2 regions of the Streptomyces sp. NPDC091387 genome follow, and region 1 is predicted to be linked to the other one. Evidence: riboswitches for the same ligand, from Rfam matches in the RefSeq annotation. Region 1 holds a riboswitch; the other holds the start of a gene.
The links. Region 1 has a riboswitch for glycine ahead of gcvP (aminomethyl-transferring glycine dehydrogenase). Riboswitches for the same ligand answer to the same signal wherever they lie in the genome.

Region 1 (14,931 bases):
CTGAGACGCGTGCATCGGCACATCATGACAGCTGCCGTCAGGAGCGTCACCCCGGTGACACCTGACCCGGGTAACACTCCGATGCCGCTGTCACCCCTGACAGATACGGCCCGGTGGCGCACGGCCCCGGCTGGTTCGGGCCATCGGCCGAACCCTGCGGTCATCCCTGGTCGGAGGCCTCGACGATCCGGTCCGCGAGCAGCGCCGCGTCGACACCCGCCCGCTCCAGCACCTCGACGGCCCTGCACCGGCGGTCCGCGGCCAGCGCGGCGAGCAGATCGAGCCCGCCGGCCCGATCCCGGTCCCGGAGCCGTGCGCGCCGGTGCGCCTCCTCCATCGCGGAGCCGGCGGCGGGCGACCAGCCCTCCACCCCCGCGTCCGGAGCGCCCGGCACGACCGGAATCGCTCCGGAGTCCTCGATCGCGCCCTGCCAGCGGAGCCCGTAGCCGATACTGCGCTGGACGAGGTAGCCGAGCACCCTGGCCAGCTGCGGTCCACCGGCGAAGGCGGTGCGCACCTCGGCGTCCGACTCGATCAGGGAGTGCAGCAGATGAGCCGTGTCGATCTGCTGGTCGCCGTCGCGCAGGGCGCGCCTGCGCGCACCCGTCACCACGGCGGTCAGCTCCGCGGTGAGCTCGGCGTCGGTCTCGGCACGGTGGTTCGGTGCGGGTTGCTGAGGAATCCGCGGTGTCCGGTTCTGCACCCTTCTACCTCATCAGTCCCGGCGGGCCGGAACGTCCCCGGAGAGACCCATTGACGCATCCCACCCGAGTTGGGCACAGAAGCGCGACTCCTCCTCCTCACGGATGAGATCACGCCGTTCTGGAACCCGATTCGGGGAATCGGCGCGCGCCGCCTTGCCATGCGCTCCCGGAGCAACCGGAAGCCTCCCCGGACACGTCCCACAGCCCGGAGCACTGTTGCGGCGGCGGGAGGAGTGCCGGAGGTGAGCTGGCTGGTCGCCCTGCCCGCACTCGACGGGCGCGATTACGTCTACCGGGTCCACGCGCCGCGGGACGCACTGCCCGCGGACCTCTTCTGGGCGGCGTTCCACTGCCACGACGACGGGCCGCACCCGCGCGCCTCCGACCGCTTCGACTCGGCGCGGATCTGGCGGACCGGAACGGAACCAGCAGATCTGACAGTTCATCAGTATTGAATGTTCGACCCACTGCGGCTACGTTCCGCGACACCGTAACCCGTCGAGAAGGGGTGGTCGCATGGCCGAAGTCAGTGCAGAGGCGCGCATCGAGGCACCGGCCGAGAAGGTCTGGGCCCAGCTGACCGACTTCAGCACGTACGGGGAGTGGAACGCCACCCACACCAGCTTCCCCAAGGGCGGACCGGCCGCGCTGGAGCTAGCGGGCACCTATGAGGAGAACATGAAGCTCATGGGGTTCCCGGCCGAGGTGACCTGGACGGTCGCCGAGCTGGAGGACGGCCGCCTGCTGACGACCACCGGGAAGGGTCCGATGGGCGTCAACCTGAAGATGCGCTACGCGCTGACACCGGACGGGGACGCCACGACGGTCCGCATCGACGGCGAGTTCACGGGGGCGGCGGTCTCCCTGATGGCCGGCAAGCTCAAGGATTCGGCCACCGCCGCCCTCATCGAGTCACTGCGCAAACTGGACGGACTGATCATCGCCTGACGCCCGGCGGACCGGCCGCCCGCGCACCGGCACCGAAAAAGCCCCGCGGGACATCCGCGGGGCCCTTCGGCGTACAGCTCCTCAGTCTTCGCACCGGCCGGCTCAGTGCTCGTCGGCGAGAATCAGGTAGAGCTTCTTGCGCGCGTCGTTGATGACGGCGAGCGCCTTCTCGCGCTGGTCGGCCGACCCGGTCTTCCAGACCTGGCCGAACGCCTCCATCAGGCCGAAGCCGGCCTGCCTGATCTCGTTGACACCCTCCCAGTCGACGCCGCGGCCGGCCTCCTCCCAGGGCGCCTCGGGGCCCGACTCCGCCTCGGTGCGGCCGGTGTCGGTCAGCGTGAACAGCTTCTTGCCGCCCTCGCTGGCGCTGACGATCAGGCCCTCGTCCTCCAGGAGCTGAAGGGTCGGGTACACCGAGCCGGGGCTGGGCCGCCAGGCCCCGCCGCTGCGCTCGCCGATCTCCTGGATCATCTCGTAGCCGTGCATCGGCCGGTCCTTCAGCAGGGCCAGGATCGAGGCACGTACGTCACCGCGGCGCGCCCTTCCCCGGCCGCCGCCCCGGCCGCGTCCGCCCCCGAAGGGGCCACCGCCGAAGGGTCCGCCGCCGAACGGCGGACCGAACTGGCCGAAGGCCGCCCGGCGCCCCTCGAAGTCGCCCCGTCCGCGCTCTCCCGGCCCGCAGGGGCCGTGTCCGTGCCCGTGTCCATGCTCATGTCCGTGTGAACGCATCACTGCACTCCTTCTATCGTTGATCTGTCGCGATGCGTCAACGATATATCGGAACCGGTCGCTTGACAAACCTCTTGCCGGAAATGTTCGGTCCGCCGATCCGGAATTGGCCTTGGCCTGGGGCTTTGGCGCGCGCCTACGGTCGGGGCATGAGGATTCGAATCGTCGACGCGTTCACCGACCGCCCCTTCACCGGAAATCCCGCGGGCGTCCTGCTGCTCGGCCCGGACGGCTTCCCCGACGACAGCCGGCTCCAGCAGATCGCGGCGGAGCTGAACCTGTCGGAGACCGCGTTCGCGCACCCGCTGCCGCCGGGCGGCGCCGCCGACTGGGCCCTGCGCTGGTTCACCCCGGCCACCGAGGTCGACATGTGCGGCCACGCCACGCTCGCCACCGCCCACGTCCTGCACACCACCGGGGCCGCGAGCGGCACGGTGCGCTTCGCCGCGCGGTGCGGGGTCCTCACCTCGACCGCGCACCCGGACGGCTCGCTCACGCTCGACTTCCCCACCGCGCCGCTGACCCCCGAGGCCACGCCGGAGGGACTGGCCGCCGCGCTGGGCGCGGAACCCGTGTCCGTCCACGACACGGGCCCGTACACCGGCGACCTGCTCGTGGAACTGGCCGACGAGGCGGCCGTACGGGGACTGGCCCCTGACCTCGCGGCACTGACCGCCCACTCGCGGCGCGGCGTCATCGCCACCGCCGCGGCCACCGGCGCCGGCTACGACTTCGTCTCCCGCGGCTTCTTCCCCGCCGTGGGCATCGACGAGGACCCCGTGACGGGCAGCGCCCACACCGCCCTGGCACCGTTCTGGTCGGCCCGGCTCGGCCGGGACGACCTGACCGGCCTCCAGGCGTCCGCCCGGTCCGGGCTGGTCCGCACCTCACTGCGCGGCGACCGGACGCTGCTGACCGGCGACGCGGTGACGGTCCTGGAGGGGGAACTGCTCGTCACCCTGTGACGGGGCGGGAGGAAACGCCGGGAGGGGGTGTGCGGATCATCCCGCACGCCCCCTCCCGGAACCCGGCCCCACCGCCTCTCACGGGGTGGGCAGCCAGCCCACCTTCCCGGCGAGCAGCGCGTAGCCGACGAACGCCCCGATGTCGAGCAGGGCGTGCGCCGCGACCAGCGGCCCCACCCGCTGCCAGCGGCGGTACAGCAGCACGAAGACGACCCCCATCACCATGTTCCCGATGAATCCGCCGATCCCCTGGTACAGGTGGTACGAGCCGCGCAGCACCGAACTGGCCACCAGGGCAGCCATGGGCGTCCACCCCAACTGCCCCAGCCGGCGCAGCAGATATCCGACGACGATCACTTCCTCCAGCACGGAGTTCTGGATCGCCGACAGGATCAGGACGGGGAACTTCCACCACACGTCGGGCAGCGACTCGGGGACGACCGTGAGATTGAACCCGGCGGCCCTGACCACCAGGTAGAAGGCCAGCCCGGCGCTGCCGATGCCCGCCGCCACCAGCGTGCCGCGCCCGAGGTCCGACCCGGGCCTGGTCCGGTCGAAACCGATCGCCCGCAGGCCCGTGCCCTCTCTGATCAGCAGATGGGCCACGAGCGCGACGGGCACCAGTGCGGTCGTGATGCCGAAGAGTTGCCAGGCGAGATCCAGCCAGGGACGCCCCGGCGCGTACGAGCTGTTAAGCGTCGCCGCCTGGTCCTTCAAACCCCCTGGTTTCGTCAGTGATCCGACAAAACTGATCAGGGCAGACACCCCGCTGGCCCCCAGCGAGAGAGCCAGCACCAACACCGTCTCGGACCGCAAGATCCGTCGTGACACGGCCTCCTGAGGATAAGAATCAGCCACGCGCCCGGCCTCCACCTGTACACCTGCCCTGAGTTGTGCATTCACGTCCCATGCCACTCCCCGCCCCGCTAGGGTCTCGAATACAGGTACGAAGATCATGCGCGACAGGCCGGGGGACGAGCACCATTGCCGATGGTGTGGTCCCCCTTTTTCCTTGTTCATCCTCAAGGAGGGGCACCACCGACATGGGACGTCACAGCTTGCCCGACGACTACACGACGGACGGAAGCGGGGACCGTCCGTCGAACCGGCGTCGTACCGTAGCCATCGCCACCGCGCTCGTTCTCGCCGTTGCGGCGGGAACCGCGGTAGCGGCCCAGGGCGGCTTGCTGTCGTTCTCGGAGTCCTGCGACGACTCCGCGGTGCACCTGTCCATGGTGGCCTCCCCCGACATCGCTCCGGCCGTGCGTACCGTCGCCGACAAGGCGCGCAAGGACGATCTCAGATCCGACGGCCACTGCCTCGACGTGGAGGTGGTGGCACGTGACTCGTACAAGGTCGCCGACGCGCTCGCCGCCGGCACGGGCACGCCGGACTATCAGATGTGGCTGCCGGACTCCGATCTCTGGCTGAGCCGCGCCAGGGGGACGGGCGACGCCGTGCCGCTCACCCCGGGCGACTCCGTGGCCTCCTCCCCCGTTGCCCTGGCCACGGTGCCCTCCGCCGCGAAGACCCTCGGCTGGCCGAAGAAGAAATACACCTGGGCCGATTTGATGGCCTCGGCGATGGAGGCCGACAAGGTGCGGCTGGGCTCCGCCGACCCGGCGCGCAGCGCCACCGGCCTGCTGGCGCTCACGAGCATCGGCGCGTCCTCCGACAAGCAGGGCGGGGACAGCGACACCAGGGTCGCGAGCACCGCCAAACTCCTCGCCCAGCGGATGTCCGACAGCGACACCCAGGTGCTCGGGACCCTGGCCGGGGACGGCTCGGGCACCGAGGAGGGCAACCCCGCCCGCAACCAGGCGGTGCTGCTCTCCGAACAGGCCGCGTTCGCCCACAACGCCGAGGCGACCGGGGACGGGAAGCTGGATCTCTTCTACCCCACGGACGGCACCCCGCTGCTCGACTACCCGTTCACGCTGGTCAACGAGAACAAGCTGAGCACCGACGAGAGCCGGGCGGCGCTGCGGTTCATGACTCTGCTGACCGAGGAGAGCGCGCAGCACACGCTGGAGGAGCACGGCTTCCGGACCGCCGACGGTACGGCGGACGAGCAGCTGGTCGCGTCGGCGGGCGGCAAGTCGCCCCAGCCGTACGCCACCTCGCCCGCCACCGCACCGTCCGACGACACGCTTCAGGAAACGCTCGGGATGTGGACGATCACCGTGCAGAGCGCGCGGCTCACCACGGTCGTCGACGCCTCGGGTTCGATGGCCACCATCGTGCCGGGCCGCAACCAGTCCCGGATGGACGTCACCAAGGCGTCCCTGATCGAGGCCCTCAACCAGTTCACGCCGAACGACGAGATCGGCCTCTGGGAGTTCGCCACCAGGCTCGACGGCGACAAGGACTACCGGCGGCTGGTGCCGACCAGCCGGCTCGGGCAGCAGGAGAAGGGCGGCGGCACCCACCGGCAGAAGCTCGCCGCCGCGTTCTCGGCCCTGCAGCCCGTGCCGGACGGTGCGACCGGGCTGTACGACACCGCCCTGGCCGCCTACAAGGAGGCGCAGCGCACGTATGTGAAGGGCAAGTTCAACGCCGTGGTGATCCTCACCGACGGCTCGAACCAGGACGACCGTTCCCTCTCTCGCAGCGCCCTGATCGCGGAACTGAGACGGATCGCCGACCCTGAGCGCCCGGTTCCGCTGCTCGCCATCGCGGTCGGCCCCGACGCCGACCGCGAAGAGGTGAACGAGATAGCCAAGGTGACCGGTGGCGGCGGCTACCAGGTCAACGACCCGGCCGAGATCCAGGCGGTGATCCTGCAGGCCGTCATGACCGCCGGGCAGAACGGCCGCGCCGCCGAGGAATAGCACCCGCGCGGCGGGCAGGGGCCGTGCCGCACCGGCCCTGCCCGCCCGCTCACGTTCCCGGGACGCCCACCGGCCAGTTGTGCACGGGCTCGCCGTCCTGCATCAGTTCGCCGTAGCGGCGGGTCATGGCGGCGAGCGCGGCACCCCGGCCCAGTCCGGCGTCCCGCGCCCGGTGATAGGTGTCCGCCTGCCAGGACGCCCCGTTCGTCCGCCGCTTGCAGCGCTCCTCGATGATCCCGAGGTAACGGTCGCGGTCCGCGGGCTCGATGTTCCACGCGTCGAGCCCGGCGGCCGCCAGCGGCAGGAGTTCGTCCCGTACGAGTTTGACGACCGGCACCCGGGTCAGCCCGCCGGAGCGGCCGGGCCGGGGCCAGAGCAGTTCGGCGTCGATGCCGCGCCGGCACGCGGTGTCGAAGTTCTCGGCCGCGGCGGCGAACGGCATTCTGGTCCACACCGGACGGGACTCCTCGGCAAGGGCCCGCACGAGCCCGTAGTAGAGCGCGGCGTTGGCGATCACGTCGGCGACGGTCGGCCCCGCGGGCAGTACCCGGTTCTCCACCCGGAGGTGGGGGACCCCGTCCGACAGCCCGTACACCGGCCGGTTCCAGCGGTAGACCGTGCCGTTGTGCAGGACGAGTTCCTGGAGCCGGGGCACCCCGCCACCGTCGAGGACCCGCAGCGGGTCCTCCTCGTCGCAGATGGGCAGGAGCGGGGGAAAGTAGCGCACGTTCTCCTCGAAGAGTTCGTACGCCGAACCGATCCACCGCTCCCCGAACCAGGTCCTGGGACGCACCCCCTGGTTCTGCAGTTCGGGCGGCCTGGTGTCCGTGGCCTGCTGGAAGAGCGGCGGACGCGACTCCCGCCACAGCTCCCGGCCGAACAGGAAGGGCGAATTGGCTCCCAGGGCCACCTGGACCGCGGCAACGGCCTGCGCGGCGTTCCACACGTCCGCGAACCGTTCCGGGGTCACCTGCAGATGAAGCTGGACCGAGGTGCAGGCCGCCTCCGGTGCGATCGACCCGGAGGTGCAGACCAAGCGCTCCACACCTTCGATATCAAGGCAGAAATCCTCGCCGCGCGCCGCCACCATTTGGTCGTTCAGCAGCGCGTAGCGGTCCACGTCGGAGAGGTTCGCGCGGACCATGTCCCCACTGCCGAGCGTGGGCAGGATTCCGATCATCACGATCCCGGCATCGACCTCGCCGGCCTTCCGGTCGGCATATCCGAGGCCGATCCGCAGCTCCTCGGCCAACTGGTCGAGAACGCGCCCGGCCAGTTGGTGGGGAACAATGTTCACTTCCAGATTGAACATGCCGAGTTCTGTCTGGAAATCCCGGCTCGCGATGCGCTCCAGCACCTGTCCATTCAACATCCTCGGCATGCCGTCGGAACCCGCCAGATTCAGCTCGATCTCCATGCCCATGAGGTCGCGCGGCCGGTCGAATCTCCGCTCCGCCAGGAGCCTCCCCAGCCCCTCCAGGCACTGGTGGAGCTTCCGCCGGTACCTCTGCCGATCGGACAGGTCAAAGGCGCCCGCCACGACCTTCTCCCCCATCGAAGTGTCCCTCCTCGAGTGGGCAGCCCGCGGCCCAGGCCGCTCGCGTCACGATCGATAATGCCCAGACGGGGTGATCCATAACGCCCCGCGGAGGGTGCACACCCGCTAATCTGATGACCGCAGCCCGTGGCACATTCACTCGGCATGACGCGGTGCGCAGTTTCCGCCGTTCGGCCCTCGCGGAATGCACCGACGTGTTTCGGCCTACCGTGTCACAGGAAAAACACGAGGCGGCGGCTGTGCCGCTCGCACCGAATCAGCATAATCTCCGCATAATAAAGTCCGGATACCGTCTTGCCGGCAATAGTCGTGGCGGCTAGTGGAATCACCGCGTGAACACGTGTCGTATAAACTCCGCGGACGAGGCAGAGAGTTGACGCACCGGCTCAGTCACCGGCCTCCTCTGGCCCCGCATGCCGACAGCGCCGTCTGCACCCACCCACGCTCCACCGTGTCTCCGAAGTGAGAGGCGACCCACTATGCCGCTGCATGTTCCTCCGGCTCCCGCACCCGCGCTGAGAAGCGTACTCGCGGCGCTCGGCTCACCCACCGCGGTCCGCGAGGCCCGCACCCCCGCCCTGCGGTCCGCCCAGGGGCCGCTGAGCCCCGATCACCCGCTCCCCGTCCATGTGCTGGACCGCATCGGAACGGGCGGGCTCGCAGCCACCACCCGGCTCGCCGCCTGGCGCTTCCAGATCCGCGGCGCGGAGCGGGCGGTCGCCGCGGCGGACACCATGCTCACCCCCGACGGCTGGACCTTCTCGCACTTCTTCGAGGGCCCCTACATCGCCTCGACCGAACTCGCCCTGCGCCAGGCGGAGGCCGCGAGCACGCACTACCAGCCGAGGCTGCTGTCCATTCCTGAGCTCTACATGCTGGCACTGTGGCTGCACGAGGACACCGAGGCCGACGCTTCCGGCGGATCCCCCGCCCCGGCCGATCTGCTGGTACCGCTGGCTCCCGCCCCACCGGGCATCGCGGCGCACCGTCCGCACCGGGTCGCCGATCTGCTTCCCGTGATCACCACCCGCATCACACCCGGCCCCGGCCCCCTGCTCGGCTCCCCCGCCTGAGCCCCGGCCGCCCCCACTTCGCTGTGCCCCGCCGCCGATTCCGGTGGCGGGGCACAGCACTGCGTGGGCGCATCCGCTCCCCATCCGGACTAGCTCCATCCGGCCACCCCGAACCACCCGAATTGACAGGGCAGTTGCGTTGAACCGTCCGGCTGGGTGATGCGTCATGAGAGGAGAAGAAGCGCTGCCGCGAAATACCTGCGGATTGACGCCCGTGGGGCAACACTGGGACCGACCGATCGATACGGGGGGCGGCCATGAACACCTCTTCAAGCCGCAGGACACTCAACTCAACGCAGCGAAAGAACCCAGCCATGTGTCAGCACCAGCCACCCTGCCCCACAGCCGACTCAGCCGACCGGGAAGCCGCCCGCCTGGTGGCGCACCATCCGGAACAGGGCTGGAGCCTGCTGTGCAACGGCGTCCTGCTCTTCGAGGACACCGGTGAGCTGCTCCCGGACGGGCAGATCATCGCGCCGCACCGGCCGCTGGGAACGGGCCGGGTGATGAAGGCCGCCTGACCGCGGCAGGTACGGACAGGGGCCGGCCCGGAGAGATCTCCGAACCGGCCCCGACGCAGTTCCGCCTCACCCGACGGCGGACGTGCCGTCGGTCTCGTCAGTTGTCGTACTCGTCCAGCGGCGGGCAGGAGCAGACGAGGTTGCGGTCACCGAACGCACCGTCGATCCGGCGCACCGGAGGCCAGTACTTGTCGGCGGCGGTGACCCCGGCCGGGAAGACCGCCACCTCACGGCTGTAGCCGTGCGCCCAGTCGCCGCCCAGCGTGGCCGCCGTGTGCGGGGCGTTGCCCAGCGGGTTGTCGTCCGCGCCCCACTCGCCGGAGGCCACCTTCTCGATCTCGCCGCGAATGGCGATCATCGTGTCGCAGAAGCGGTCCAGCTCCGCGAGGTCCTCGCTCTCGGTCGGTTCGATCATCAGCGTGCCCGCGACCGGGAACGACATGGTCGGCGAGTGGAATCCGTAGTCGATGAGCCGCTTGGCCACGTCGTCGATGCTGACGCCGGTCGCCTTGGAGATCGGCCGCAGATCCACGATGCACTCGTGCGCGACCAGTCCGGCGGGGCCGTTGTACAGGATCGGGTAGTGCGGTTCCAGCCGCTTGGCGACGTAGTTGGCCGCGAGGACGGCGACCTGCGTCGCGCGCTTCAGGCCCTCCCCGCCCATCAGGCGTACGTACGCCCAGGAGATCGGCAGGATGCCCGCCGAGCCCCACGGAGCGGCCGAGATCGGGCCCACCCCGGTCTCCGGACCGGCGGCGGGCTGCAGCGGGTGGTTGGGCAGGTACGGCGCCAGGTGGGCGCGCACACCGACCGGGCCGACGCCGGGGCCGCCGCCGCCGTGCGGGATGCAGAAGGTCTTGTGCAGGTTCAGGTGCGAGACGTCGCCGCCGAAATGGCCCGGCTTGGCGAGACCGACCAGCGCGTTGAGGTTGGCGCCGTCGACGTACACCTGGCCGCCCGCGTCGTGCACCTCGGCGCAGATGTCCGCGACGTGCTCCTCGAAGACACCGTGCGTCGACGGGTAGGTGATCATGAGCACGGCGAGCTCGTCGCGGTACTGCTCGATCTTGGCGCGGAGGTCCTGGATGTCGACCTCGCCGTCGTCGGCGGTCTTCACCACGACGACCCTCATACCGGCCATCACGGCACTGGCCGCGTTGGTGCCGTGTGCGGAGGACGGGATCAGACAGACGGTCCGCCCCTCGTCGCCGTTGGCACGGTGGTACGCCCGGACGGCCAGCAGCCCCGCGAACTCGCCCTGCGAGCCGGCGTTCGGCTGGATGGAGACCGCGTCGTACCCGGTGACCTCGGCGAGACGCTCCTCCAGCTCACGGATGAGCGTCAGGAAGCCCTGGGCCTGCTCGGCCGGCGCGAAGGGGTGCAGCGCGCCGAACTCGGGCCAGGTGATCGACTCCATCTCGGCGGTCGCGTTCAGCTTCATCGTGCAGGAGCCGAGCGGGATCATGCCGCGGTCCAGCGCGTAGTCGCGGTCGGCGAGCCTGCGCAGGTAGCGCAGCATCGCGGTCTCGGAACGGTGCTGGTGGAAGACCGGGTGGGTGAGCACGGAGTCGGTCCGCAGCAGCTGCTCGGGCAGCGCCTCCGCGGTCGTGGCGTCCAGTGCGTCGATGTCACCGGTGGCGCCGAAGGCCGCCCAGACGGACGCGATCTCCGTGCGGGTGGTGGTCTCGTCGCAGGCGAGCGAGACGAGGTCGGCGTCGACGAGCCGCAGGTTCACACCGCGCTCGCGGGCGTCGGCGACGACCTCGGCGGCCCTGCCGGGCACCCGGACGGTGAGCGTGTCGAAGTGCGAGCCGGTCACGACGTCGGCACCGGCGGCGCGCAGGCCCTCGGCGAGGATCGCGGCGTAGCGGTGGGTGCGCCGGGCGATCGTCCGCAGCCCCTCGGGGCCGTGGTAGACGGCGTACATACCGGCCATCACCGCGAGCAGCACCTGAGCGGTGCAGATGTTGCTGGTGGCCTTCTCGCGGCGGATGTGCTGCTCGCGGGTCTGGAGGGCCAGCCGGTAGGCCTTGTTGCCGTCCGCGTCCACGGAGACGCCGACGAGGCGGCCCGGGAGGCTGCGCGCGAACTTCTCGCGCACGGCCATGAAGCCGGCGTGCGGTCCGCCGAAGCCCATCGGCACACCGAAGCGCTGCGTGGTGCCCACCGCGATGTCCGCGCCCAGCTCGCCGGGCGAGGTGAGCAGGGTGAGCGCCAGCAGATCGGCGGCCACGGTGACGATCGCGCCGAGCCCGTGGGCCTGCTCGATGACGGGCCTGAGGTCGCGTACGGCTCCGGAGGCGCCCGGGTACTGCAGCAGCACGCCGAAGACGCCGCCCTCGGCGATCTCGGCCGGGATGCCGTCGGTGAGGTCGGCGACGACGACCTCGACACCGGTCGGCTCGGCACGGGTCCGGATCACGGCGACGGTCTGCGGGAGAGCGTCCTCGTCGACCAGGAAGACGCCCTTCTTCACCTTGCCGACGCGCCGCGCCAGCGCCATCGCCTCGGCGGCCGCGGTGCCCTCGTCGAGCAGCGAGGCGCCGGAGGTGGGCAGCCCGGTCAGGTCGGCGACCATCGTCTGGAAGTTCAGGAGGGCTTCGAGGCGGCCCTGGGAGATCTCCGGCTGGTACGGCGTGTAGGCCGTGTACCAGGCGGGGTTCTCCATCACGTTGCGCAGGATCACCGGCGGGGTGAACGTGCCGTAGTAGCCGAGGCCGATCATCGGGGCCAGCACCTGGTTGCGGTCGGCGAGCGTACGCAGTTCGGCCAGCACCTCGGCCTCGGTACGGGCCGTCGGCAGCTGGAGCGCCTCGGCGCTGCGGATGACATCGGGCACCGCGGCGGCGGTCAGCTCGTCGAGCGAGCCGTAACCGACCTGGGCGAGCATCTTGGCCTGCGCCGCGGCGTCGGGACCGATATGACGCTGCTCGAACGGAATTCCCTGTTCCAGCTGGGAGAGCGAAGTGCGACGGGGGGTCATGGTGGAGGCCTCCTGGTCTGTCACGACCTGCGAGGGGCACCACGGCGCGGGGTGCCCGAACGGCCTCCCCCTCTGTCATCTCAACCTGAGAGCTTCACCGGTGCCCACTGCGCGCACCGGCTTTCACCGTCGGTGAGGGAGAGATCCACCTCGGCACACGGCCGTGCGGAACCCGCCCTGCTTTCCAGAGTGACCTCGTCCGTGCGGTACGGGGGCCTGAGAGATTCCGGGGAGGATTTGCTCCTTCGGCGCCTCCGGACTCGTTCCGGAGGACTCTCCCGCACGGGGTAAGCAGCCGCTCTCAGCCTACCAGCGGGGTTCCCGGCGCAATTCTCGAGTGGCCAACCCCGTGGATCTGCACTTCTGTGGTTCCTGTGGAGTAGCCGCGACCAGTGGGAGGGACCGTGCAGACCGACATCGATCCGCGCAGCCTGATCGGCCGCAAGGCGTTCGACCGCGAGGGTACCAAGATCGGAACCGTGGACGAGGTGTACCTCGACGACGCGACCGGCGTGCCGGAGTGGGCGGCCGTACGTACCGGACTGTTCAGCCGGGACGCCTTCGTCCCACTGGAACCCAGCGAATTCGTCGAGGACACGCTGCGTGTCCCCTTCGACCGCGCACTGATCAAGGACGCACCCGACTTCGGGGTCGGCCGGCATCTCTCGCCGGAACAGGAACTCCAGCTCTACCGGCACTACGGTCTGGACGCCCTGCCCGAGGAGACCGGCCCGGACCGGGACTTCGGCAGGCTGGCCGGCCAGGACGAGTAGTCGGCCGGGTCCCGCACGAGCGGCAGCGGATCGGCAGGCTGGAGTTCCGGATCGTCGATGCGGAACGTACGCACCCGGCCGGGCGCCGATTCCGGCTCCTCGAAGCGCACTGTCACCCGGCCGACGCCGCTGCCCTGCACCCAGCCGTGACCGTGGACGTCGTGCCGTACGTCGTGTCCGGCCGGCCAGCGGCGGGCGGCGAGCTGCTCGGCGCTCTCCTGCTCCGGCTCATCGGGCTCCGGCCGGCCGTCGCCCGTACCGGCGTCCGCTGCGCCTCCCGCGCTGTCGGCGGGCCCGGCGGCAGCGAGCGCGGCGGCGGTGCGCTCGTCGGCCGCCTGCGCGAACAGGTCCTCCTGGGTGTAGTCGGCGAGCCCCGTGACGCCCACGCCCAGCAGCCGCACTCCCCCGGTGGTGTCCACGGACTCCAGGAGCCGCGCGGCGGCCTCCCTGACCACCGTGGGGTCGTCGGTGGGGCCACGCAGCGTCTCGGACCGGGTCAGGGTCGAGAAGTCGTACCGCCGCACCTTCAGCACCACGGTCCGGCCCGAGCGCTCCGCCGCCCGCAGCCGCTGGACGCACCGGTCGGCGAGCCGCTCCACCTCGCTCCTGACCCGGACCCGGTCGTGCAGGTCCGTGTCGAAGGTGTCCTCGACCGAGACCGATTTCGCGTCGCGCTCGGCGACCACCGGCCGGTCGTCATGGCCGGACGCCATCCGGTGCAGCGAGACACCGTGCGCCTTGCCCAGCAGCCGTACGAGCTCCGCCTCGCCCGCCTCTGCCAGGTCATTCACCGTGGTCATCCCGGCGCGCCGCAGATGGTCCGCGGTGGCCGGCCCGACCCCGGGCAGCGTGCGGACCGGCATGGGCGCGAGCAGATCCCGCTCGGTGCCCGGCGCTATCAGCAGGATCCCGTCGGGCTTCGCCTCCTCCGAGGCGATCTTGGCCAGCATCTTGGAGCCCGCGAGGCCGACGGAGCCGCTGAGTCCGGTGACCGCCTCGATCGCCTCCCGCAGCTGCTCACCGATCGCCAGCGCGGAAGCCGTGTCGTCCGCGGTGCCACCGGCCTCCAGGTCGACGAAGGCCTCGTCCAGGCTCAATGGCTCCACCAGCGGCGACAGCCGGCCCAGCAGCTCCATGACCTGGTCGCTCACGGTCCGGTACAGCGCGAAGCGCGGCACCAGATAGGCCGCGTTCGGCGCCAGCCGCCTGGCCTGCGCCATCGGCATGGCCGAGTGGACCCCGAAACGCCGGGCCTCGTACGAGGCGGTGGCGACGACCCCGCGGGGCCCCAGCCCGCCCACGACCACGGGCTTGCCACGCAGACTCGGCTTCGCCGCCTGCTCCGCAGAGGCGTAGAAGGCATCCATGTCCAGATGCAGGATGGTCGGCGCGGCTCTCACATCAGTCGATGCTGCCCTACGGCACTGACAATCGCCGGGCGGCAACCGCCCGCGGGCCCGGGAATTCCCGGGCCCGGCCGGGCTCGCGCCGGCTCAGCCGGCCCGGTTGCGCCGTCGGGCGAGCTCGTCGGCGGGATTGTTCCCGATCAGCGTCTCGCCGGTGTCCACCCGCTCCCCGTGCAGCTGTGACAGCGCGGCGTCGACGTCCCGCCAGACCACGCCCACCGCGATGCCGAAGACGCCCTGGCCCCCTTGGAGCAGCTCCACCACCTCGGCGGGCGAGGAGCACTCGTAGACGGTCGCGCCGTCGCTCATCAGCGTCATGCGTTCGAGGTCCTGGAAACCGCGGGCCCGTAGGTGCTGGACCGTGGTGCGGATGTTCTGGAGGGCCACCCCGGTGTCGAGGAAGCGCTTCACGATCTTCAGCAGGACGACGTCCCGGAAGC
Region 2 (14,931 bases), on a different contig from region 1:
CTGGGCGGCCTCTACGTCGACCACATGGTGATCACCGCGTCGGCGATGCTGGACGCGGGCCCGGACGGCGGACGGACGGTGGCCGAGGTCGCCCGGCGCCGGCTCCGCCTGGTCACGCTCGGCCGGCTGCACTGGCTGGACGACGCCCCCTGACCCCGAGCGGCCCGTGCGGCCCAAGCGCCCCGGCCCCCGGGCGGCCCCCAGGGTGGCGCCCATGAACGCCGACGACCGGGTCCTGGACCGTACCTTCCACAGCTCCGCCGGGGAGGTCCGCTGGGCCGTCCTGGGGCCGGCCGGCGCGCCGCCCGTCGTCCTCGTGCACGGCACGCCCTTCTCCTCGTACGTCTGGCGCGGGGTGGCGCGGGGTGGCGCGGGCGCTGGCCCAGGACCACCGGGTGTTCGTCTGGGACCCTGCCCGGGTACGGCGCCTCCGCCCGGTTCGAGGGCCAGGACGTCTCGCTCGGCTCCCAGGCCCGGGTGCTCACCGAGCTCCTCGGCCACTGGGAGCTGTCCGAACCCGCCGTGGCCGCCCATGACTTCGGCGGCTGCGTCGCCCTGCGCGCCCATCTGCTGCACGGCGCCCGCTACCGCGGGCTCGCCCTGGCCGACCCGGTGGCGCTGGCGCCCTGGGGCTCGCCCGCCTACCGGCTGCTCGGCGAACACCCGGAGGTCTTCGGGCGGTTGCCGCCCGATCTGCACCGGGCGCCGGTACGGGAGTAGGACACCTGGATCCCGGTCGCCCGGGGCCATGAGCCGGCGTCCCTCGTGCCGGGTTCCGAGCTGCGGCTCATCGAGGGCTCCGGCCACCTCGTACAGGAGGACGCCCCGGCCGAGCTGACCGCGGCGCTCACCCGCTTCCTGCGGACTCCCCCGGCTCCGGACCCGCGTACAGCGCCGTGACCGCGGCCGCGTGCGCGGCGACCACGGAGCGCGCCGCGGGTGGTGCGAGGACCTCGACGTTCGGGCCGAAGGAGAGCAGGGAGCGCGCCCACTCCACCGATTCCACAGCCAGTTCGGCCCGCAGCCACTCGCCGTCCCCCTCCTCGGGGCTCGGCTCCCCGGTGAGCGCCCCCGCGTTCAGCCGCAGGAAGAGATCGAGCCGCGAGCGGTGCACCCGGACCAGCAGGACCACGCCGCCCTGCCGTTCCTCGACCTGGCGGCGCAGCAGCTCCCACACCTGCGCCAGCTCCACCCCCGGCCTGCGCACCACCGCTTCCGGGGTGAGGACGGCCCGCCGCACCCGGTCCGCGCGGAAGAGCCGGGGCTCGCCGTCGCGGTCCGCGACCAGGTACCAGACGCCCGCCTTCACCACCAGGCCGTACGGATCGACGGTGTAGGCGCGCCCGGTCCGCGTACCGCTGTGCCGGTAGTGCAGCCGAAGCCGCCGGTCGGTGAACACGGCGTCGTGCAGTTCGGCGATGTCGACGGCGGCGCGCGGGCCGCTCATCCAGCGCACCGGGTCGACGAGGATCCGGCGGCTGGTCAGCTCGGCGGCGGGCCGGTGCGGGGCGGGCAGCGCCGCCATCACCTTGCGCAGCGCGGAGCCGATGGCCGTGTCGAGCCCGAGCGCCGCGTGGGCGCCGTCCGCGGCCAGGACGAACAGGGCGCGCGCCTCGTCGGCGGTCAGCCCCGTGACGTCGGTGCGGAACCCGGGCAGCAGGGCGATCCCGCCGTGCCTGCCGCGTTCCGCGTAGACGGGGACGCCGGACGCGGAGAGCGCCTCCACGTCCCGGTAGATGGTGCGTACGGAGACGTCGAGGCGCTCGGCGAGCTCGGGCGCGGGGACCGGGCCGCGGGTCTGGAGCAGCAGCAGGATCGAGAGCAACCGGTCGGACTTCACCGCACCAGCATCCCCCGGTTCCGGCCTGCGCGGGTGTCAGCTGCGCGGCGCCCTGGCGAGCTGGCGGGACTGGGCGACCAGCCGGTCCGCGCTGTCCCAGACGTCCGCGTCCTCCTCCAGGAAGCCGCCCGCGAGGTTGCGGGTGGTGATGGAGACGCGGAGGGGTCCGGGGGCCGGGCGGCAGCGGATGTGGGTGGTGAGCTCGATGGTCGGGGTCCAGCCCTTGAGCCCCAGCTCGAACGAGGTCGGCGGCAGTGCGTCGACGGTGAGCAGCAGCGAGAGCGGGTCGGCGTCGCGGCCGTCCGCGAGGCCGAACCAGCCGCGCATCTCGCCCTTGCCGGACGGCTGCCCCACGGCCCAGCCGACCGTCGCCGGGTCGAGCCTGATGTCGAGCCGCTCGGTGATGGCGGAGCTGCCGGGGATCGGGGCCGGGCCGTCGCCCGGCCCCAGGCAGTGCTCGCGGGGCGGGATGGCGGGCGGCTTCGCCGACGTACGGATGTCGTCGGTCAGGGCGCCCAGGTCGCCGTAGGTGGCGAGGACCCGGATGCGCTCGACCTCGGTGCCGTCCTCCGCGTACTGGAAGAGGGAGGCCTCGCCGGTGGAGAGGGTGCGGCCGGTCCGGACGACCTGGGTGCGGATCACCGCGGGCCCCGGGACGGAAGCGGTGAGGTAGTGCGCGGAGACCGAGAAGGGGTCCGCGTGCGGGAGCGCCTCGCCGAGCGCGCGGCCGAGCATCGCGAGCAGGTAGCCGCCGTTGACGGCGTGGATGATCGTCCAGCCGGCGGAGAGCTCGGCGTCGTAGACGCCTTCTTCGCGAAGGGTGACGGCGGTGTCCCGGTCGAACTCGCTGTCGCCGATGGTCGCCTGCGCGGTCTCTGCCGCCTGCGTTGCTGCCTGTGCCATGGAAGGCACGGTACACCGATCCCATTACTGAGCGGTAGCTTTTCTCGCTCGGCGAGATGCCTCGGTGAGACGGCTCGGTGAACGGCTCGGTGAACGGCTCGGTGAGACGGTGAGCGTCCGCGCTACCCCTCGTCGGCCGTGGCCGAGCGCCGGTTGTAGGCGCGCGGGGCCCGCCAGTGGAAGCGCAGCGCCAGCAGCCGCAGTACGAACGCCGTGATCACCGCGGCCCCGCTGGTGAAGGCGTTGAGCGCGTCGAAGCGGATGCAGAGCACGATCATCGCGGCCCCGACGATCGCGGGCACCGCGTACAGGTCACGGTCCCAGCGCAGCAGCGAGGGAACCTCGTTGGCGAGTACGTCCCGCAGCACACCGCCACCGACCGCGGTGGCCAGCCCGAGCGCCGCCGACGCGGTCAGGCCGAGGCCGTAGTCGTACGCCTTGACCGTTCCGGTGACGCAGAAGAGCCCGAGCCCGGCCGCGTCGAAGACGTTGACGCCGACCTGGATCCGCTCGACGTGCGGATGCAGGAAGAAGACCAGGACGGCGGCGAGCAGCGGGGTGGTGAAGTAGCCGAGGTCCGTGAAGGCCGCGGGCGGCACCGCCCCGATGATGACATCGCGGAACAGCCCCCCGCCCAGCGCGGTGACCTCGGCGAGAACCGCGATGCCGAAGACATCGAAGTTCTTGCGTACGGCGAGCAGAGCGCCGGAGATCGCGAAGACGAAGATCCCGACGATGTCGAGCGCATGCTGGACGGAGGGGGTGAACAGTTCGTTGAGCACCGGGCAATTGTGCCGGTACTACTGCTCGGGGCTGTCCTCCGCTGCCTCTGCGGGGGTGGCCGCGTCGCTCCTGGTGAGCGAGGCACCGCCCTCGGCGGGGGCCTCGGACGCCTCGGCCTCCGCGGGCTGCGACCCTGCCTTCGTGATCAGCTCGACCGCTTCCCGGGCCTCGGCCAGAACCGGCTGGCCGGGTGCCTGGTCCGGTGCGTTCTCCGGGTGGTGGCAGGCGACCTGGTGGCCGGTCTTCAGCGCGATCAGCGGCGGTTCCTGCGTCTTGCAGATCTCCGTCGCCTTCCAGCACCGGGTGTGGAACCGGCAGCCGCTGGGCGGCGAGATCGGCGAGGGCACATCGCCCGTGAGCAGGATGCGCTCGCTCTTCACCCCGCGCCGCCGGGGGTCGGGCACCGGCACCGCGGACATCAGGGCCTTGGTGTACGGGTGCATGGGCGCCGAGTACAGCGACTTGCGGTCCGCCAGCTCGACGATCTTGCCCAGGTACATGACCGCGATCCGGTCCGACACATGGCGGATGACCGAGAGGTCGTGCGCGATGATCACGTACGTGAGGCCGAGCTCGTCCTGGAGGTCGTCCAGCAGGTTGACCACCTGTGCCTGGATCGACACGTCCAGCGCGGAGACCGGCTCGTCGGCCACAACGAGCTTGGGGCGCAGGGCGAGCGCGCGGGCGATGCCGATGCGCTGGCGCTGGCCGCCGGAGAACTCGTGCGGGTAGCGGTTGTAGTGCTCGGGGCTGAGCCCGACCAGCTGCAGCAGCTCCTGGACGTGGCGCTTGAGACCGCCCTCGGGCTCGACGCCCTGGAGCCTGAACGGCGCGCTGACGATCGTGCCGATCGTGTGCCGCGGGTTCAGCGAGGAGTACGGGTCCTGGAAGATCATCTGGACGTCGCGCCGCATCGGCCGCATCTTGCCCATGGACAGGTGCGTGATGTCGCGGCCGTCGAACTCGACCTTGCCGGCGCTCGGTTCGATCAGCCGGGTGATCAGCCGGCCCATCGTCGACTTGCCGCAGCCGGACTCGCCGACGACACCCAGGGTCTCCCCCGGGTACACCTCGAAGTCGATGCCGTCGACGGCCTTGACCGCGGCGCTCTGCCGGCCGAACAGTCCCTTGCGGATCGGGAAGTGCTTGGCCAGGCCCTCGACCCTGAGCAGCGGCTCGCGCGAGGCGGTGGCCTGCTCCGGGATCGTCACGTCCTTCTCCAGCACCGGGGGATCCTTCTTCTCGCTCACGTCGCTCACATCACTCGCCTCGCTCACAGCTTCGGCGCAATCTCTTCGGTCCAGATCCGGGTCCGCTCCTCCGGCGACATGTGGCAGGCGGAGAAGTGCCCGTCGCCGACCTGCCGCAGCTCGGGACGCGTCGTGCGGGTGAGGTCGTCCTTGGGGATGTCCGCGTACGGGCAGCGCGGGTTGAAGGCGCAGCCGCTCGGGACGTTGATCAGCGACGGCGGCTGGCCCTTGACGGGGATCAGCCGCTCGGTCTGCTCACGGTCGATGCGCGGCATCGAGGTGAGCAGGCCCCAGGTGTACGGGTGCTGGGCCTCGTAGAAGACCTTCTCCGCCGGCCCGCGCTCGATGCACCGGCCGCCGTACATCACCAGGAGTTCGTCGGCCATCTCGGCGACGACCCCGAGGTCGTGCGTGATCATGATGACGGCGGAGCCGAACTCCTTCTGCAGGTCCCGGATCAGGTCCAGGATCTGCGCCTGGACGGTGACGTCCAGGGCGGTGGTCGGCTCGTCGGCGATGAGCAGTTCCGGGTTGTTGACCAGCGCCATCGCGATCATGGCGCGCTGGCGCATACCGCCGGAGAACTCGTGCGCGTAGGCGTCGACCCGCTTGTGCGGCTCGGGGATGCCGACGCGGTCGAGCATCTCGATGGCCCGGGTGCGGGCGGTCTTCTTGTTGACCTTGTTGTGGATCCGGTAGGCCTCCACGATCTGCGCGCCGACCTTGAAGTACGGGTGCATCGCGGAGAGCGGGTCCTGGAAGATCATGGCCATCTTGCGGCCGCGCAGCTCGCGCACCCGGGCGTCGGAGGCGCCGATCAGCTCCTCGCCGTCCAGCCAGACCTCGCCCGAGATGCGGGCGTTGGCGGCCGTGCGGTGCAGGCCCATCACGCCGAGCGAGGTGACGGACTTCCCGGAGCCGGACTCGCCCACGATGCCGAGGGTCTGTCCGGGCTTCACGTCGAAGCTGACGCCGTCGACGGACTTGACCAGGCCGTCGTCGGTCTTGAAGTGGATGCGCAGGTCCCGTACGGAGAGGAAGGCCTCGTCGCCGCCGGCCCGCGCGGCGGCGGGCTCGCCGGCCGCCGCGGTCTGTGCCTTGGAAACCTCGGTCACGAGTACCTCACCCTGGGGTCGATGGCGGCGTACACCAGGTCCACCAGCAGATTGCAGATGACGATGAAGAAGGCCGCGACGAGCGTCACGCCCATCACGATGGGCAGGTCGCTCTCCTGCACGCTCTTGATGGCGAACTGGCCGAGTCCGGGGAAGGAGAACACGGTCTCGGTGATGACCGCGCCGCCGACCAGCAGGCCGAAGTCCATGCCGAAGATGGTGACGATGGGGGTGAGCGCGGCCCGCAGACCGTGCTTGCCGATGACCTGGCTCTCCCGGAGGCCCTTGGCGCGGGCCGTTCGGATGTAGTCCTCGCCCATCGTCTCCAGCATCCCGGCTCTGGTGATGCGGGCGTAGAGCGCGGAGTAGAGGAAGGCCAGCGAACACCACGGGATCAGCAGGTTCCACGCCCAGTCCAGCGGATTGTCCGTGAACGGGACGTAGTTGACGCCGCCCTCCCAGATCGGCCACTGCACGGTGAACACACCGAGCGCGAGCATGCCGGTGAAGAAGATCGGCAGGGAGACACCGGCGAGCGCGATGGCCATGAAGAAGCGGTCGAGGATCGAACCCCGCTTGAGCGCGGAGACGACACCGATCGCCACACCGCTGATCAGCCAGATCACCGCGGCGCCGATCGCCAGGGAGAACGTGACCGGGATGCGTGCGGTCAGCTCGGGCCACACCTCGACGTGTCGCTTGAACGAGTAGCCGAAGCAGGGCACACCACAGTGCGTGGCCTCGGGGCCGAACTGGAAGTCGGCGCCGACGAAGAGCTGCTTGATGAAGTGCCAGTACTGGATGTAAAGCGGCTGGTCGAGGCCGAGATTCTGTTTGACCGCGAGGATGGACTGCGGATTGGCATCCTTGCCCACGTACTGGGCTGCCAGTTGGTCCATCGTCTGCCCGGCGATCCGGGGGACGAGGAAGAAGATCGCGAAGGTGACTGCGCTGACGATCAACAGCAGCAGCACCGCGCCGAAGACGCGTCGGATGATGTACGCAGCCACAGCTATCCGGCGCCGGTATCTGTCTGCCGGGGGGAACCCGTCCGGTCGGACACCGTGCCTTCACCTGCCTTTCAGGACAATTCTCGGGCCCGGGTGCCCGCTCCCCGGGCCGCGCGTGCGCGGCCCGGGGAGCGGGGCCGTTCCTACTTGGCGGAACCCATCAGCAGGTAGTCGTAAATGCCGAGGTAGGCCTGGGTGACCGTGACGTTCGTCGCGGACTTCGGCCGGAGCAGCAGGTTCTTGCGGTAGATCAGCGGCACGGCGGTCGCGCCTTCGGCCACGGCCTTGTCGACGTCGCCCCACGCCTTCTCACGGGCGGCGGTGTCGGTGTTGGCGATGCCCTCGTTGAGCAGCTTGTTGATCTTCGGGTCGTTCAGTTCCTGAACGTTGTTGCCACCGGACGGCTTGATGGACGCGCCGTTGATGATCTGGTCCAGGAAGCCGAAGCCGGTCGGCCAGTCGGCACCCCAGGCGCTCATGATCATGCCGAGCTTGTTGGCGTGCACGTAGCTCGGGTTGCCCGCGAAGTTCGAGAAGTACTTACCGGTGGGGAAGCTCTTGATCTCGGCGTTGACGCCGATCTTCTTGAGCGAGGCCTGCACCGCGGTGACCATGGACATCTCGGCGGGGCGGTCGGAGCGGGCCGAGATCTTGGTGTCGAAGCCGTTCGGCTTGCCGCACTGCTTCAGCTCGTCCTTGGCCTTGGCCTCGTCGCCCTTGTGGCCGGCGGTCTCGTACAGGTCGAACTTCGAGTAGCCGTTGACGGTCGGCGGCAGCAGCGTCGTCGCGACATCACCCTTGGGGTCGCCACCCTGGGCGGCCTGGACCGACGCCTTGTCGATGCCCCACTGCACGGCCTTGCGGCAGTGGATGTTGTCGAACGGCTTCACGTTGACGTTGAGACCGATGTACGAGGTGGCACCCGCGTACGGGTTGTCGGTCTGCTTCTTCAGGTCGGCCTTGGTCAGCACCTTCGGCTGGGTCGCCGGGGCGACGCCCGTACCGGCGGCGTCAGCGGTGATGTTGTCCGCGAGCAGGTTGTTGTCGACCGTCTCCTGCTTGACCTTGAACCGGATCGTCACCTTGTCCGGCAGGGCCGGGCGCAGCGGGTCGGTCTTCGGGTCCCAGTTCGGGTTGCGGACGAGGGTCGCGCTGCGGCCCTCCTCGTAGGACTCGAACTTGTACGGGCCCGAGGAGATGATGTGCTTCACGTAGTCGGCGCCCTTGTCCTTCGCGGCCGGCACGGGGGCCGTCTGCGTGAAGGTCGCCAGGTAGTCGAAGTCCGCGAAGGCGTCCTTCAGCTTGAAGATGATCGTGCTGTCGTCCGGCGTCTCGATCGAGGCGATGCCGTCCGGGTTCTTGTCCTTGTACGGGCCCTTGTACTTGTCGCCGCCGATGAGGTGGGACTTGAAGTACGTCGGGCCGTTGGACATGGCCTCCGGCGCGAAGTTGGAGCGCTCGACGGCGTACTTGACGTCCTTCGAGGTGATCAGGGACCCGTCTTCGTACTTGAGCCCCTTCTTGAGCTTGTACGTCCAGGTCTTCGCGTCCGCGCTCGCCTTGCCGAGGCCCTCGGCGAGGTCCGGGACGACCTCCAGGCCGTCCTTGCCGGCGGCCGGCTTGAACGACGTGAGCGAACGGCCGTACAGGCGGGAGAAGTTCTGCACCCAGCCGTAGTACGTGTTGCCGGGGTCGAGGGAGTCGGGCTCGTCGGACAGTTCGAGCTTGAGCGTCCCGCCCTTCTTCTCCGACTTGTTGACGATCGAGGTCAGCGCGGCGTCAGTGGTGCCGGAGCCGCCCTTGTCGCCGCCGCCGCCGTTGTCGTCCTTGGAGCCGTTGCACGCGGAGGCGCCCAGCATCAGGACCACAGCCGTGGCAACCACCGCTGTCGTTTTTCTGGTCTTCACCTGAGGAAATTCCCCTCAATCGATGGTTGCCATGGCATGTCGCACGTCGTTGTGACGCGCACCTTGGGCACTACTTGCTGCGGGGGTCGAGGGCATCGCGCAGCCCGTCTCCCAGCAGGTTGAACGCCAGGACCGTGACGAAGATGGCCACGCCCGGCACGATCATGTACATCGGGTCGTTCTGGTAGAAGTCGATCGCGTTGGTGAGCATCCCGCCCCAGGAGGCCTGTGGCGGGGCGATACCGACCCCGAGGTAGCTGAGACCGGCCTCGAAGAGGATGTTCGAGGGGATCAGCAGCGTGGAGTAGACCAGAACGGGTGCCACCAGGTTCGGCAGCAGCTCCCGGAAGAGGATGAAGGGTCCGCGGGCGCCCAGCGACCGGGCCGCTTCGACGAATTCACGGTTGCGCAGGCTCATCGTCTGGGCGCGGACGATACGTCCCATGTACGGCCAGCTGAAGAAGCCGATCACGAAGATCAGTACCGCGATCCGCAGCGGCAGGCCCGTCAGGCCGAACGCGCCGTCCTGGAGCGCCGCCGAGATGGAGATCGCGAACAGCAGCAGCGGGAAGGCCAGGAAGGTGTCCATCATGCGGCTGATGATCGTGTCGACCCAGCCGCCGTAGAAGCCCGAGACCACACCGAAGAAGACGCCGATCACCACGGAGAGCAGGGTGGCGCCGACGGCGACGACGAGGGAGACCCAGGAGCCCTCGATGATCCGGGTCATGATGTCGCGCCCGTACTGCGGTTCGACGCCGAGCGGATGGCTCCAGCTCATGCCGCCCCAGTCGCCCTTGGGGGCGAGCAGCGCGGGGTCGATGAGTTCCTGGTGGAAGGCGTTGGGGTCCAGACCGAAGACGGCCTGGATCGGCTTGGAGAGCACGGCGAGCAGGATCAGCAGGATGACAACGATGCCGCCGGCAACGGCCACCTTGTCGCGCTTGAAGCGCGTCCAGGCGATCTGCCCGAGCGAACGGCCCTCGATCTGGCTCTGTTTGACCCCCGTGAGTACTGCCTCCGGCTGAGCCTCGGCAGCCGATCCGGTGGTCTCGATCGGTGCGGTCACAGTGCCTTTGACCCCTCCCGCCGGCGGTGGCCGGCCCTTGCTCGCCGCGGTAACGGCCTGGCGCGCACCAGCCGCGCACGTCCGTGCGGCTGATGTCCTGAGTGCTGAAAGCGTCTGATGCGTCTGGTGTGTCTGAAGCGTCCACGGAATGTCCGCCGGGGCAACCTCGTACAAAGGGCCGACGATCCCCACTAGCCGGGAGTCTTCAACGCGGTTGCGATCACCCGCCAGACCTGACGGGGAATGTTTGCTCAAACGTGATGCGGTCAGTGAGCTTCCGTTATCCGGACAGCTTGATCGAGTGAGCGGACTACTCGGCCGCTAATCCACCAGAACGGACATGCCACCCAACAGGCCGTATTGAGTGGCTATTTGGGTGACCGCAGCGGTTGTCTTGTCCGCCGGAGGGACCTTTGTCCGCTCCGCTGAGCGGGCCCGACGGGCCTAGTAGGCGTGCGGGGCGGGGCCGGGCGCCTGCGGGTAGCCGTAACCCGGAGCGACGACGCCGCTCCGCCCGGCCGGGGCGTGCGACTCGCGGTCGTAGAACGGGCGGGAGTTGCCCCGCAGCCACATCGCGACCGGGTCGTACTCGTCGGACATGGCGACGGTGGAGACCGGCAGCCCCTCCGGGACCGTGCCGATCGACTGCTGCATCATCGCGCGCACCGCGTCGACCGACGGCTGGCTGGTGTCGTACAGATCGAGGCCGATGGCGAGGTACGGGACGCCGAGCGCCGGCTGCACCCAGGCACGGCGCAGCGAGCGGATCGCCGGGGTGTGGTGGGCGTTCTGCGTCAGCTGGGCGTAGAACTGCGGGGTCTCGACGGCGGGGTCGCTGATCCGCAGCGGACCGGCGGGCATCCGGTCGAGGCCGGTGGCGATCCGGCGCAGGTCGAGCCAGGGGATGCCCACACCGCCGCCGGGGGCGTGCGGGTTCAGCCAGATGCCCCAGCGGTCGGGGAACAGGGCGCGGGCGATGTCACGGCCGCCCACCACCTCATGGGCGCGGTTCCAGCCGCTGGCGGCGAGCTCCTGGGCGGAGGTGACGCAGGGGGCGTAGCCGAGGCCGTCGATCTCCATGTTGCCGTACTGGGCGTCGGGCGAACCGGCCCGGCCGTGCCAGAGCAGCATCCAGATCCGGTCGGCGGCCAGGGCCTGGAGCAGGGCCTCGTACGCGTCGTAGCGCCCGGGTGTCACCTGGCTCAGCATGTGCTCGACGCTTCCCCGAGCCCTCGGCTCCGCTCGACCGGGGGACACCCCATCGGCCGCCCCCGTGCCTGACGCACTCACCCTGGGTCCCGCCCCTCTTCGATCCACTGTGTCGGCCTGCCGCTCCCGGGGCACACGGGTACGGCGCGGTGCCGAGGCACCAGCCATCAAACCAGCTTAGGCGCCGGTCCTGACACCGACTTGACGTCATGGGCCGCAGCCGTCTCCGTGCGGTGCGAGGGGCGGCGCTACGCGCCGGCGCGCTGAAAGAACGGCCGGACCTTCTCCCGCATCCAGTCGGCGACCGGGTCCTGCGTCACGTCGAGCAGCACCAGGTTGACCGGCCACGGCAGCTCGACGCGGCCGAGCGCGCGGCCGAGCGCGTCCATGGGGGCGTTGCGCCCGGCACCGTCCCAGGTCGAGAACTCGACGCCGACGAAGAGGACGGGGTCGCCGCCCTCGATGCTGGCCAGGGCCCTGCGGGCGCTGAGCACGACCCCGCTCTCCTCGAACTCAGCGGCCGCGGCGGCGAGGAAGTCGACGGGCTCCTCCTTCCAGTCCGGCTCGTACAGCCGGACCCGGCCGCCGCCGGACGGTCCGTCGAGGAGGGTGCGTCCGGCCCGGCAGAGTGCGGCGACGGCGGGCGGCGGGAGCGGCATGCCGACCGCGCCGCCCGGGTTCACCGCCATGCCGAGCTGCGGGGGCAGTCCGCGGGCGAACTCGACGGCGGGCGCCACGGCGAAGGACATGGGGGCGCCGACGCAGCTGTGGAACTGCTGCTCGGAGCTGAACACGGGGACGTACGCGGCGCCGTCGATCTCCAGTGTCGGCAGGTCCAGATCGGCGGCGTCCGGTCCGCCGCCGTTGGGCAGCGGCACCCAGAGGTGGCTGCGGCCGAGCACCTCCACGAGCCGGCCGCCCGCTTCCGGGCTGCCGAGCGAGGCGCCCAGTACTTCTTCGAGCTCGTTGGCCGGCCATCCGCCCTGCGGGATGATGTGACCCTGTGCCGGAATGTCCACTGCTTCCCTCTCTCGCCCCGTGCCGTGCAGCAAGAGGTTAGCGCCGGGCGCCGGTTGCCCGGGCATCGGACGGCGCGCTACGGGTTCTCGCCCCCGGCGTCCGCGAAGGTGATCCGGGTCAGCAGCGCCGCCGCCTCGCGGTCCAGCAGCACCGCCGAGACGCAGCCGAGCGGCAGTGTGCCCGTCTCGGTGTCCCGCAGCAGCCGCCGCAGAGCCTTGCGGTGCCGTGCGAACGCGTATCCGGAGACGCCGCGCCCGCGCTCCAGTTGACCCGCCCGCGCCGTCTGCGGGGTGACGTCGAGCAGGACGAGGTGCAGGACGCTGCCGCGCCGCCGGACCTCACGCGCCAGCCAGCCGCGCACCCAGGCCTGGGTGCCGCAGTCGTGGACGACGACGGAGGCGCCGGAGCGCAGCACCTGCCACAGCCCCCAGTAGTGGGCGACGCGGACGAACGGGCGGTAGAGGGCGTACGGGACTAAGCCCGGCAGCAGACCGGCCCAGCGGTCCCTGGTGTCCTGGGAGTCGATGACGCGGGCGGACACGGCCCGCCTGATCAGGGTCGACTTGCCGCTGCCCGGCAGCCCGGAGACCACCACGACATCGCCCGCCACGAAGTGCAGGGCGCGCGGGCTGCGCCCGGACCGGCCCCGCAGATCCCGTACGACGGGTCCGTGCGGGCCCCGCGTCTCCCGGGCCGGCGCACCCGGCTGTGCGGGCAGTGCGCCCCGCGTGGCCCCCGCGGTCGCCGCGTACCGCTGCAACGTCATCGCCATCCCCCTGTCGGCCGACCCACACCTGCCAAGAAGTGTAAAGAAAAGGTAATGCGACACAAGCTTGCGACCCGCCGGATCCGGTGGGGTACCGGCGCCCCACTGCCGGGCGATGCGTGCGATGATGGCCCGGCCAACTGCATAAAGGCCGCTTGAATCCGCGCGGGAGAGTTCCGGCCTCCGGGCCGGGCGCCGAAGGAGCAAGATCCTCCCTTGAATCTCTCAGGCCCCGTACCGCGTGGATGAGGCAGATCTGAAAAGCGAGTCGCCCAGCGGCTCCACCCAAGGTGCAAGCCGAACCCCTCCGGGGCCTCTCGGCGAACCTCTCAGGTTCCGATGACAGATGGGGAGGGATCGTCCTCGTCGTCATGCCCTGGGAGCCATATCCATGAGCACCGCCCCCCGTCTCACCGCCCTCGATGCCCTGCACCGTTCGCTGGGCGCCACGATGACCGACTTCGCGGGCTGGGACATGCCCCTGCGGTACGCCAGTGAGCGCGACGAGCACATCGCCGTGCGCACGAAGGCCGGCCTCTTCGACCTCTCCCACATGGGCGAGATCACCGTCACCGGCCCGGCCGCCGTGGATCTGCTGAACTTCGCCCTGGTCGGCAACATCGGCACCGTGTCGGTGGGCCGGGCCCGCTACACGATGATCTGCGCCGAGGACGGCGGCATCCTGGACGACCTGATCGTGTACCGGCTCGCGGCGACCGAGTACATGGTGGTCGCCAACGCCGGCAACGCCCAGATCGTGCTGGACGCGCTGACCGCCCGCGGTGAGGGCTTCGACGCCGAGGTGCGCGACGACCGCGACGCGTACGCGCTGCTGGCCGTCCAGGGCCCCGAGTCCCCCGCCGTCCTGGCCGCCGTCACCGACGCCGACCTGGACGGCCTGAAGTACTACGCCGGTCTGCCCGGCACGGTCGCCGGGGTCCCCGCGCTGATCGCCCGTACCGGCTACACCGGCGAGGACGGCTTCGAGCTGTTCGTCGCCCCCGGGCACGCCGAGCAGCTGTGGCGGGCGCTGACCGAGGCCGGCGCCTCCCGCGGCCTGATCCCCTGCGGGCTCTCCTGCCGCGACACGCTGCGCCTGGAGGCGGGCATGCCGCTGTACGGGCACGAGCTGACGACCGGGCTGACCCCGTTCGACGCCGGGCTCGGCCGGGTCGTGAAGTTCGAGAAGGAGGGCGACTTCGTCGGCCGCAAGGCCCTGGAGGCCGCCGCCGAGCGCGCCGAGACCGCCCCGCCCCGCAAGCTCGTCGGCCTGGTCGCCGAGGGCCGCCGGGTGCCGCGCGCCGGGTTCCCCGTCGTCGCCGGCGGCCAGGTCATCGGCGAGGTCACCTCCGGCGCCCCGTCGCCCACCCTCGGCAAGCCGATCGCCATGGCGTACGTCGACGCCGCGCACGCCACGCCCGGCACCGAGGGCGTCGCGGTGGACATCCGGGGCAGCCACGAGCCGTACGAGGTCGTGGCGCTGCCGTTCTACAAGCGCCAGAAGTAGTCCGCAGGCGGAACAGGGCACCGCGTACGTGACGCGGTCCTGTCTCACACCGTAAGACCATCGTTCATCAGCACTCCCCCGCGTACAGGAGAATTCAGGTCATGAGCAACCCCCAGCAGCTGCGGTACAGCAAGGAGCACGAGTGGCTGTCGGCCGTCGAGGACGGTGTGGCCACGATCGGCATCACGGAGTACGCGGCCAACGCGCTCGGTGACGTCGTCTACGCCCAGCTCCCCGAGGTCGGCGACACGGTGACCGCGGGCGAGACCTGCGGTGAGCTGGAGTCGACCAAGTCGGTCAGCGACCTGTACTCGCCGGTGACCGGCGAGATCACGGCCGCGAACCAGGACGTGGTGGACGACCCTTCGCTGGTGAACTCCGCACCGTTCGAAGGCGGCTGGCTGTTCAAGGTACGCGTCGCACAGGAGCCGGGGGACCTGCTCTCCGCCGACGAGTACACCGCGTTCTCCGGTAACTGAGACCCCAAGGGACCACCTGATGTCGCTTCTCAACTCCTCCCTCCACGAGCTGGACCCGGACGTCGCCGCCGCT

Region 2: another riboswitch for glycine. It lies ahead of gcvT (glycine cleavage system aminomethyltransferase GcvT); the one in region 1 lies ahead of gcvP (aminomethyl-transferring glycine dehydrogenase).

What each region holds. Positions count from the first base shown of each region.
Region 1 covers NZ_JBIVTZ010000004.1:472,389-487,319, forward strand. Annotated here, with positions in the region: gene ACIQM0_RS11460 (EamA family transporter) at 1-15, opposite strand, end outside; gene ACIQM0_RS11465 (Clp protease N-terminal domain-containing protein) at 161-703, opposite strand; gene ACIQM0_RS11470 (hypothetical protein) at 947-1,159, shown strand; gene ACIQM0_RS11475 (SRPBCC family protein) at 1,221-1,652, shown strand; gene ACIQM0_RS11480 (PadR family transcriptional regulator) at 1,755-2,381, opposite strand; gene ACIQM0_RS11485 (PhzF family phenazine biosynthesis protein) at 2,531-3,346, shown strand; gene ACIQM0_RS11490 (CPBP family intramembrane glutamic endopeptidase) at 3,425-4,204, opposite strand; gene ACIQM0_RS11495 (substrate-binding and VWA domain-containing protein) at 4,390-6,177, shown strand; gene ACIQM0_RS11500 (glutamate-cysteine ligase family protein) at 6,227-7,732, opposite strand; gene ACIQM0_RS11505 (hypothetical protein) at 8,215-8,808, shown strand; gene ACIQM0_RS11510 (DUF5999 family protein) at 9,123-9,329, shown strand; gene gcvP (aminomethyl-transferring glycine dehydrogenase) at 9,427-12,312, opposite strand; glycine riboswitch at 12,507-12,603, opposite strand; gene ACIQM0_RS11520 (PRC-barrel domain-containing protein) at 12,717-13,085, shown strand; gene ACIQM0_RS11525 (DNA polymerase IV) at 13,010-14,485, opposite strand; gene ACIQM0_RS11530 (MerR family transcriptional regulator) at 14,579-14,931, opposite strand, start outside.
Region 2 covers NZ_JBIVTZ010000021.1:28,288-43,218, reverse strand. Annotated here, with positions in the region: gene ACIQM0_RS33260 (TetR family transcriptional regulator) at 1-153, shown strand, start outside; partial or broken gene ACIQM0_RS33255 (alpha/beta fold hydrolase) at 215-900, shown strand; gene ACIQM0_RS33250 (helix-turn-helix transcriptional regulator) at 848-1,840, opposite strand; gene ACIQM0_RS33245 (thioesterase family protein) at 1,877-2,743, opposite strand; gene ACIQM0_RS33240 (trimeric intracellular cation channel family protein) at 2,866-3,525, opposite strand; gene ACIQM0_RS33235 (ABC transporter ATP-binding protein) at 3,544-4,752, opposite strand; gene ACIQM0_RS33230 (ABC transporter ATP-binding protein) at 4,800-5,891, opposite strand; gene ACIQM0_RS33225 (ABC transporter permease) at 5,888-6,901, opposite strand; gene ACIQM0_RS33220 (ABC transporter substrate-binding protein) at 7,045-8,760, opposite strand; gene ACIQM0_RS33215 (ABC transporter permease) at 8,879-9,877, opposite strand; gene ACIQM0_RS33210 (enhanced serine sensitivity protein SseB C-terminal domain-containing protein) at 10,322-11,167, opposite strand; gene ACIQM0_RS33205 (enhanced serine sensitivity protein SseB) at 11,335-12,105, opposite strand; gene ACIQM0_RS33200 (AAA family ATPase) at 12,183-12,872, opposite strand; glycine riboswitch at 13,029-13,122, shown strand; gene gcvT (glycine cleavage system aminomethyltransferase GcvT) at 13,264-14,379, shown strand; gene gcvH (glycine cleavage system protein GcvH) at 14,481-14,858, shown strand; gene glyA (serine hydroxymethyltransferase) at 14,878-14,931, shown strand, end outside.